2 regions of the Rhizobium sp. SG741 genome follow, and region 1 is predicted to be linked to the other one. Evidence: predicted binding sites of a transcription regulator. Region 1 holds the regulator's gene; the other holds the start of a gene.

Region 1 (4,608 bases):
TTTTTTATCGCGTGAAGATCAGGCGTCTTTTTCGTCCAGCGGGCTGTTGGCGCCCTCTGCGTTCTCGACGATCTTGGGGCCGCCCTTGGCGACGCCGACCATGGCCGGGCGCAGAACGCGCTCGCCGATGACGAAGCCGGCCTGCACGACCTGCACGACCGTATTGTTCGGCACCTCTGAATTCGGCACCTCGAACATCGCCTGATGGAAATTGGGGTCGAACTTCTGCCCGATCGGTTCGATCTGGCGCACGCCATGGCGCTCCAGTGCCGAGAGCATGGAACGCTCGGTCATCTCGACGCCGTCGATCAGCGTCTGCAGGCCGGCATCGGCGCCGGCGCGCGCTTCGGCCGGAATGGCGTCCAGCGTGCGGCGCAGATTGTCCGCCACTGCAAGCATGTCGCGGGCGAAGCTCGCCACGGAATAGGACTTCGCATCCTTCACATCACGCTCGGTGCGGCGGCGAAGATTGTCCATCTCGGCGGCGAGGCGAAGGTAGCGGTCACGCAGTTCGCCGTTTTCGGCCTTCAGCAGCTCGACCGGGTCCGGCTGAGACGGCTCGGTCGCATCAATGGTTTCCGCTGCGTCTTGAGCGAAATCCGCTGATGTGTCGGCCGCCGCGGCGTCAGGTCCGGTTTTCGTTGTTTCGTCGGTCATGACGGTCTCCGAATTGCTTTGTCTTTTGGATGTGCCCGATATCGAGGTTTAGCCGGAAAAAATCAAGGCTTTGTCGAGAAGATCAGCCAATTCGTGGCATTACGACGGTGGCAAGATACCGGCGGATCAGAGACGCTGGTTGCGACTCGGCTATCCAGGCCTTCTCTCCGGTGATATAGTTAAGCGTATCTCAACACGGCGGGTGAGATCAATGTCCAGCGGCAAATCCCTTTCCGGCAAATGTTTCTGCGGTGCAGTCGAGGTCACCGTCGACGGCGAGCCTATCGCGATGGGCTATTGCCACTGCGATTCCTGCCGGGAATGGTCGGCGGGACCGGTCAATGCCTTCTCGCTCTGGCCGCCCGAAGCCGTCCACATTACCAAGGGTGCAGATCGCATCGGCAGCTACCAGAAGACCGAAACGAGCGTGCGCAAGTGGTGCACGGTCTGCGGGGGCCATCTGCTGACGGAGCATCCCCCATGGGGCGTAACCGATGTTTACGCCGCTGTCCTTCCCGGTCTCGACTTTCAACCGGCATTTCACGCCAATTACGAGACGACGGTGCTGCACATGAAAGATGGACTGCCGAAGCAGAAGGATTTTCCGGCGGAAATGGGCGGATCGGGAACGCTGCTTCCCGACTAGGCGTCAGATCCCTGGCCGCGACAGCCTCGAAATCAGCTGTGCCGTATAATCCACCATGGGTACGATGCGTGCGTAGTTCAGCCGCGTCGGACCGATGACGCCGACTGCTCCGACGATGCGATCGTCATCGTCGCGGTAGGGAGCGACGATGAGCGATGAGCCGGACAGCGAAAAGAGCTTGTTTTCCGAACCGATGAAGATACGCACCCCCGGTCCGCTTTCCGCAAGGTTGAGGATCTCGATGAGACTGTCCTTCTTTTCAAGGTCATCGAATAGCAGACGCAGCCGGTCCAGATCCTCGGCGCCGCCGACGTCGGCCAGCAGATTGGCGTGGCCACGCACGATGAGTTGCGTCGGCTTGCCTTCGGCGTCGTCACCCGACAGCACCGCAATTCCGCGCTCGACCAGCTCATGCGACAGGCTGTCCAACTCCTGGCGGACGCTATCCTTCAGACTTTGCACACGCCGGCGGAATTCCGGAAGGGTCTGGCCGGCCATATGAGCATTGAGGAAATTGGCGGCCTCCGTCAGCTGCGACGAGGTGATGCCGGCCGGCAGTTCGATGATGCGGTTTTCGACCTGGTCATGATCGCCGACAAGCACCGCAAGCGCCTTGGTCGGCTCCAGGCGGATGAATTCCACATGCTTCAGCACGGGATCGCTTTTCGCGGTAATGACCAGGCCGGCGCCGCGCGAAATGCCGGACAGCATGCGGCTCGCCTCGGACATGACCGATTCCATCGGCTGGTCGCGATTGCTCCCGCGCACCTGCCGATCGATGTTGGCGCGGTCCTCGGCGGAGAGGTCACCGACCTGCATGAAGGCGTCGACGAAGAAGCGCAGGCCGATCTGGGTCGGCAGCCGGCCGGCGCTGATATGCGGCGAATAGATGAGACCAAGCTCTTCCAAGTCGCTCATGACATTGCGCACCGAAGCTGGCGACAAGGACATGGGCAGCAGGCGCGAAAGATTGCGCGAACCGAGCGGCTCGCCGTTTTCGAGATAGCCTTCGACGATGCGGCGAAAGATTTCCTTGGAGCGTTCGTCAAGCGCAGCAATGACATCCGAAACCGTCGATGTCGTAAATACCATTTTGCTGCCAAATCCGTTCCATTGAGCCTTAGTGAAAATATAATCATTCAGTTAGCAATCGCAAAAGGGAAAAATGCGGTTACCGCCGCAGTGGGGCATTAAAGCCTGCTTTTCCTTTGCAAAAGCCTCCTCTGGGTCGTAGAAGCGGTCATCGAAGTTTCAGGAGAGTGGAATGCGGCCTTCAGGCAGAAAAACCGATCAGATGCGCAAGGTGTCGTTCGAGCGCAATTTTTCCAAGCATGCGGAAGGCTCGTGCCTGGTCAAGTTCGGCGATACGCATGTGCTCTGCACGGCAAGCCTGGAAGAAAAGACGCCGCCATGGCTGCGCAACAGCGGCAAGGGTTGGGTCACGGCTGAATACGGCATGCTGCCGCGCGCGACCGGCGAGCGCATGAAGCGCGAAGCTGCCGCCGGCAAGCAGGGCGGCCGCACGCAGGAAATCCAGCGCCTCATCGGCCGCTCGCTGCGCGCCGTCGTCGACCTGAAGGAGCTCGGCGAACGTCAGATCACCGTCGACTGCGACGTCATCCAGGCCGATGGCGGCACGCGGACCGCGGCGATCACCGGTGGGTGGATCGCGCTCTACGATTGCATGAAGTGGATGGAAAGCCGCAACATGATCAAAGTCGACCGCGTACTGAAAGATCACATCGCGGCGATCTCCTGCGGCATCTTCGCCAGCCAGCCGGTGATCGACCTCGATTATCTCGAGGATTCCTCGGCAGAAACCGACGCCAACTTCGTCATGACCGGCAAAGGCGGGATCGTCGAGATCCAGGGAACGGCCGAGGGCACGCCCTTCAGCGAAGAAGAATTCGCCACGCTCCTGGGCCTTGCCAAGAACGGCATTGCCGAACTGGTGGATCTGCAGAAGCAGGCGATCGTCTGAGGATATCCTGCAATGGCGGACGCGGCTCTCGAAGGCATCTTGGAAACCGCTCTCTATGCGGACGATCTCGATGCGATCGAGGCCTTTTATAGCGGCATTCTCGGGCTCGAGAAGATCGCACGTGGTGGTAACCGCCATGTCTTTTATCGTTGCGGGCCGGGCGTGCTGTTGATCTTCAATCCGGCCGAGACGATGAAGCCGCCGGAACCGGGCTCCCTTCCCGTGCCGCCGCATGGCACGACGGGCGATGGTCATGTCTGCTTTCGGCTCAGCGGCGACGACATCGAGGCAATGGCCCGGAAGCTGAAGGCTGCGGGCATTGCCATCGAAGCCGATTTTCACTGGCCGAACGGCGGCCGCTCGATCTATTTCCGCGATCCGGCCGGCAACAGCCTGGAATGCGCCGAACCCCGCATCTGGGGCTTATGACGGGACAAGACATGCGCAAACTCGATACCAAGACCATCGTCGTCGCCAGCCACAATGCCGGCAAGATCCGCGAAATCGAGGATCTGATCGGCCCCTTCGGCTTTGCCGCCAAGTCGGCCGCCGACCTCAATTTCATCGAACCGGACGAAACAGGCACGACCTTCGAGGAAAATGCCGCGATCAAGGCCCTGGCCTCGGCGCATGCTTCCGGCCTGCCGGCACTGTCCGACGATTCCGGCCTGGTGATCGATGCGCTCGGCGGCGATCCGGGGGTCTATACCGCCAACTGGGCTGAAACAGCTGACGGCACTCGCGACTTCGCCATGGCGATGCAGAAGGTCGAAACCGCGCTGGAAAAAGCCGGCGCCACCTCGCCTGAACGCCGTACGGCTCGTTTCGTCAGCGTGCTTTGCCTTGCCTGGCCGGACGGACATACCGAACTTTTCCGCGGCGAAGTCGAAGGCGCCGTCGTCTGGCCGCCGCGCGGCACCCAGGGCTTCGGCTATGATCCGATATTCCAGCCGGAGGGATATGAGACGACCTTCGGCGAGATGAGCGCCGACGAGAAGCATGGCTGGAAGCCCGGCAATCCGCAGGCGCTGTCGCATCGCGCCCGCGCCTTCAAGGTCTTTGTCGAAACCTGTCTGGAGGCGTAGGCTTACTTCGTGGAGATCATGGATTCGCAAGACCTGATGCGCGGGGCGCAATTGCTACCGGATACCGGCGAGCCTGGTTTCGGCGTCTATGTGCATTGGCCCTTCTGCGCGGCCAAATGTCCCTATTGCGATTTCAACAGCCATGTCCGTCACCAGCCTGTTGATCAGGAGCGTTTCGCTGCCGCCTTTCTGAAGGAGATGGCATCGATGCGGATGATCAGCGGCCCGAAAACAGTGAC
Region 2 (4,608 bases), on a different contig from region 1:
GGTTGTCGCCACCCTCGATCGGTTGCTGATGTCATGAACACACCTTCGCAGAATGCCGCTTCTCTTGAACTGATCGATGCCGAGGCCGATGAAATCCCGCCACCGCAGCCGCATCGGGGCAAATCGCCAATCGGCAGATTTCTTCTCGGCGCAAGCCTTGTGCTGATTGCGTTCAATCTCCGGCCGGTCTTCTCGAGCGCCTCGGCGCTATTGCCCGAAATCCGAAGCGGGCTTGGCCTTACCGCATTCGGCACGAGCATCCTCACCACATTGCCTGTCGTCTGCATGGGCCTGTTTTCACCGCTCGCGCCAAGACTGGCGCAGCGATTGGGGACAGAGCGCGTGCTGCTCGGCGTGATTCTCCTGCTTGCGCTCGGCACGGCGTTACGCGGCATTTCCTCTATCTCCCTGCTGTTCTTCGGGACGGCCTTGACCGGCGCCTGCATAGCGATCGGCAATGTTCTCTTGCCGGGCGTGGTCAAGCGTGATTTTCCGGACAAGGCGGCCCTGATGACGGGCTGCTACACAATGGCTCTGTGCGCGGGCGCGGCGAGTGCAGCCGGGCTCACGCTTCCGATCGAACATAGTCTTGGGGGGTCGCTCGGCGGTGCGCTTGCGGCCTGGGCCTTGCCGGCCCTCGTGGTCGGGCTTCTGTGGCTGCCGCAGGTGATTGGATCGGGCACCCAAGCGCGGCGCACCGGCTTCCGCGTCATGGGTCTATGGACTGATGCCGTCGCTTGGCAGGTAACGCTCTTCATGGGGTTGCAATCGGCGCTTGCCTATTGCGTCTTCGGCTGGCTGGTCCCAATTCTGCGCGAGCGTGGCCTCGATGGGGTGACGGCCGGCGCAATCGTGTCGGTTTCAGTCATGGTGCAGGCGGCTTCGTGTCTTGTGGCTCCTCACATCGCCGTCAGGGGCAAGGACCAGCGGGCCATCAACGTCATTCTTTGTGCGGTCGCGGTCACGGCGCTGCTGGGCCTGCTCTTCGCGCCGCTCTGGACGGTATGGTTCTGGGCCGTGCTCCAGGGTATCGGGCAGGGAGGGCTGATCGCGGTGGCGCTGACCGTGATCGTGCTGCGCTCGCCCGACCCGCACGTCGCCGCGCATCTGTCCGGCATGGCGCAGTTCATAGGCTACCTGCTTGCCGCAATCGGGCCGCTCGTCGTCGGCATGATCCACGGTTGGACGGGAAGTTTCGCCTGGTGTTCGGTTCTGTTCGTCCTGCTTGGTCTCGGCGCCGCCATCAATGGCTGGTTTGCCGGCCGCGCCATCAACGTCAATGCCACGATGATAGAAACCGGCACGTAATTCGGACTACGTGCTGACCCGACTGGAACGAGGGGCGGTTTCGACGGCCGGCAGGTCTCATATGGAGCGGGTTAGTCCGCCATCGACCTTGAGGTTCTGGCCGGTGATGTAGCCTGCGCCATCGGATGCGAGGAACGCGATCGTGGCTGCAATCTCCGAACTCGTGCCGTAGCGCTTCATCGGCACGCCGTCGCGGCGCTCTTCGGTTGCCGGCAAGCTGTCGATCCAGCCCGGCAGTACATTGTTCATGCGGACATTATCGGCCGCATAGGTATCCGCGAAAATCTTGGTATAGGCGGCAAGGCCGGCACGGAAAACGGCTGATGTCGGAAACATCGCCGATGGTTCGAAGGCCCAGGCCGTGGAGATGTTGATGATCGCGCCCGACTTTTGCGCCTGCATGATCGGGGTGACCAGACGAACGGCGCGGACTACGTTCATCAGATAGACGTCAAGGCCTGTGTGCCATTGCTCGTCGGTGATCTCGATGATCTGTGCCCTGGGTCCGTGGCCGGCACTATTGACCAGCACGTCGATGCGACCCCACTTCTCCATCGTCGCGTCGGTCAGGCGTTTGAGATCGTCGTTCGACTGATTCGAACCGGTGATGCCGATGCCGCCGAGCGACGCCGCAAGGGCCTCTCCCTTGCCGGAGGATGAAAGGATCGCAACCCTGAATCCATCGGCGGCAAGGCGCTTGGCGGCTTCCGCACCCATGCCGCTGCCGCCCGCCGTGATGATTGCTACTTTTTCTATCGACATGCCGTGAGCCTCTCTCTGTTCGTTTGCGGGCAAGGAAAGATTGCCTGACTTTTATGAGTCAAATAGCATTTCAGGCGCGCTGGCACCAACCAGTTGCGTTTTTATTTGAGATGAAGATCCGTTTTGCGGGTGCTCATCCTGACCGCGGTCAAGGTTCCGCCCAACCACCAAAAGGGCGGCCGTGACGATCGTCCGTTACAATTGCTCATAGACGAACGGGCGGCTGTCGAAAGCGCTGCCGAAGCATCTTCCCATACCCGGCCGCGTCCGCAGCAAACTGATATGCGAAGCACCGATCGATATTTATCTCAGAAAAAATCCGGTTAGTTGAAATAAAAACTCATTCGTCATTACAATGGATCCGGTAATTTTCATGAGAATTGCCCATACAATTCTATGGAATCATGGACGCCATTCTCGTATGATTTTATTCTCCAAATAATATTCCTTGGCACTCCTATCAATCGAGTGCCAAGAATGTTATTTTATGGTTGCAGCCGCCCTATGCGCCGGCCGCAGAAAGATCTTTATGCTATTTCGCCCGCTGCACGACCGCGTCGTCATCCGACGCGCCGAAGGTGATATCAAATCCAAGGGCGGGATCATCATTCCCGATACCGCCAAGGAAAAGCCGCAGGAAGGTGAAGTGATCGCCGTCGGTCCCGGTTCCCGCGACGAAAATGGAAGGCTGATCCCGCTCGACGTCAAGACTGGCGATACGATCCTGTTCGGCAAATGGTCGGGAACCGAGGTCAAGATCAATGGTGAAGACCTTCTGATCATGAAGGAGGCCGACATTATGGGCATCATCGAGAACGCCGTCGACAAGGCTGCCTGATCCACCGAATTTAGCTCCTTTATCTCAAGACTGAACAGGGCAAAGACAATGTCTGCCAAGCAAATCATTTTTTCTACCGACGTCCGCGACCGATTGCTTCGTGGCGTGGAATTGCTGAACAATGCCGTTAAGGTGACGCTCGGTCCCAAGGGCCGCAACGTCGTCATCGACAGACCCTATGGCGCTCCGCGCATCACCAAGGATGGCGTATCGGTCGCCAAGGAAATCGAGCTTGAAGACAAGTTCGAGAACATGGGCGCGCAGCTGGTGCGCGAGGTGGCTTCAAAAACCAACGACCTTGCCGGCGACGGTACCACGACGGCGACCGTGCTCGCCGCGTCCATCTTTCGCGAGGGTGCCAAGCTGGTTGCCGCCGGGATGAACCCCATGGACCTCAAGCGCGGCATCGATCTCGGTGTTACCGCCGTGCTTGCGGAAATCAAGGCGCGCGCCACCAAGGTCAAGTCCTCAAGCGAGATCGCGCAGGTCGGCACGATCGCCGCCAATGGCGATGCCAGCGTTGGCGAGATGATCGCCAAGGCCATGGAAAAGGTCGGCAACGAGGGTGTCATCACTGTCGAGGAGGCCAAGACGGCTGAGAACGAACTCGATGTCGTCGAGGGCATGCAGTTCGACCGCGGCTATCTCTCGCCCTATTTCGTCACCAATGCCGAAAAGATGCGCGTGGAACTGGAGAACCCCTATATTCTCATTCACGAAAAGAAGCTCGGCAATCTGCAGGCGATGCTTCCGATCCTCGAGGGTGTGGTGCAGAGCGGCACACCGTTGCTGATCATCTCGGAAGATGTCGAAGGCGAAGCGCTGGCGACATTGGTCGTCAACAAGTTGCGGGGCGGCCTCAAGGTCGCTGCCGTCAAGGCGCCGGGTTTCGGCGACCGCCGCAAGGCCATGCTGGAAGACATCGCCGTCCTGACGGCCGGACAGATGATCTCCGAGGATCTCGGCATCAAACTGGAGAACGTCACACTCGATATGCTCGGCCGTGCCAGGCGCGTGCTGATCGAGAAGGATACCACGACGATCATCGATGGCTCTGGCGATAAAGCCGCCATCGAGGCACGTATCAAGCAGATCAAGGCGCAGATCGCGGAGACGACCTCAGACTACGACAAGGAAAAGCTGCAGGAGCGGCTGGCAAAGCTCACCGGCGGCGTTGCGGTGATCCGCGTCGGTGGCTCGACCGAGATCGAAGTCAAGGAAAAGAAGGACCGCATCGACGATGCCCTGAATGCCACCCGTGCGGCGGTCGAGGAAGGCATCGTGGCCGGCGGCGGCGTTGCGCTCTTGCGTGCGAAAGCGGTCCTCATTGGGCTCACCGGCGAAAACGCCGACGTGACGGCGGGCATCGCGATCGTGCGCAGAGCACTGGAAGCGCCGATCCGGCAGATCGCCGACAATGCCGGTGTCGAAGGTTCGATCGTCATCGGAAAACTTGACGACAGCAAGGATCCTAATGAGGGCTTCGACGCGCAGACGGAAACCTATGTCGATATGATCGAAGCCGGCATCATCGATCCGGCCAAGGTCGTGCGGACCGCGTTGCAGGACGCCGGCTCGATTGCGGCGCTTCTGATCACCGCCGAAGCCATGATCGCCGATATTCCCGCCAAAGAACTTGCCCAAAACACCGGAAATGGCGCCATGGGCAATATGGGATATTGAGAGCAGTGCCTGAAGCG

Evidence for each region. The regulator HrcA, encoded in region 1, represses chaperone genes, less so after heat shock. The targets are predictions, from matches to a motif close to GTTAGCACTCNCNNNNNGNGAGTGCTAAC.
Region 2: the regulator HrcA is predicted to act here: its motif matches at 2,518-2,546, upstream of FHT29_RS05950 (co-chaperone GroES).

Annotation. Positions count from the first base shown of each region.
Region 1 is NZ_JAAZQP010000003.1:270,465-275,072, reverse strand. Features, by position in the region: gene grpE (nucleotide exchange factor GrpE) at 19-657, opposite strand; gene FHT29_RS09780 (GFA family protein) at 869-1,303, shown strand; gene hrcA (heat-inducible transcriptional repressor HrcA) at 1,307-2,395, opposite strand; gene rph (ribonuclease PH) at 2,568-3,284, shown strand; gene FHT29_RS09765 (VOC family protein) at 3,297-3,713, shown strand; gene rdgB (RdgB/HAM1 family non-canonical purine NTP pyrophosphatase) at 3,725-4,369, shown strand; gene hemW (radical SAM family heme chaperone HemW) at 4,388-4,608, shown strand, end outside.
Region 2 is NZ_JAAZQP010000002.1:112,944-117,551, forward strand. Features, by position in the region: gene FHT29_RS05935 (FadR/GntR family transcriptional regulator) at 1-37, shown strand, start outside; gene FHT29_RS05940 (MFS transporter) at 34-1,308, shown strand; gene FHT29_RS05945 (SDR family oxidoreductase) at 1,366-2,070, opposite strand; gene FHT29_RS05950 (co-chaperone GroES) at 2,600-2,908, shown strand; gene groL (chaperonin GroEL) at 2,957-4,591, shown strand.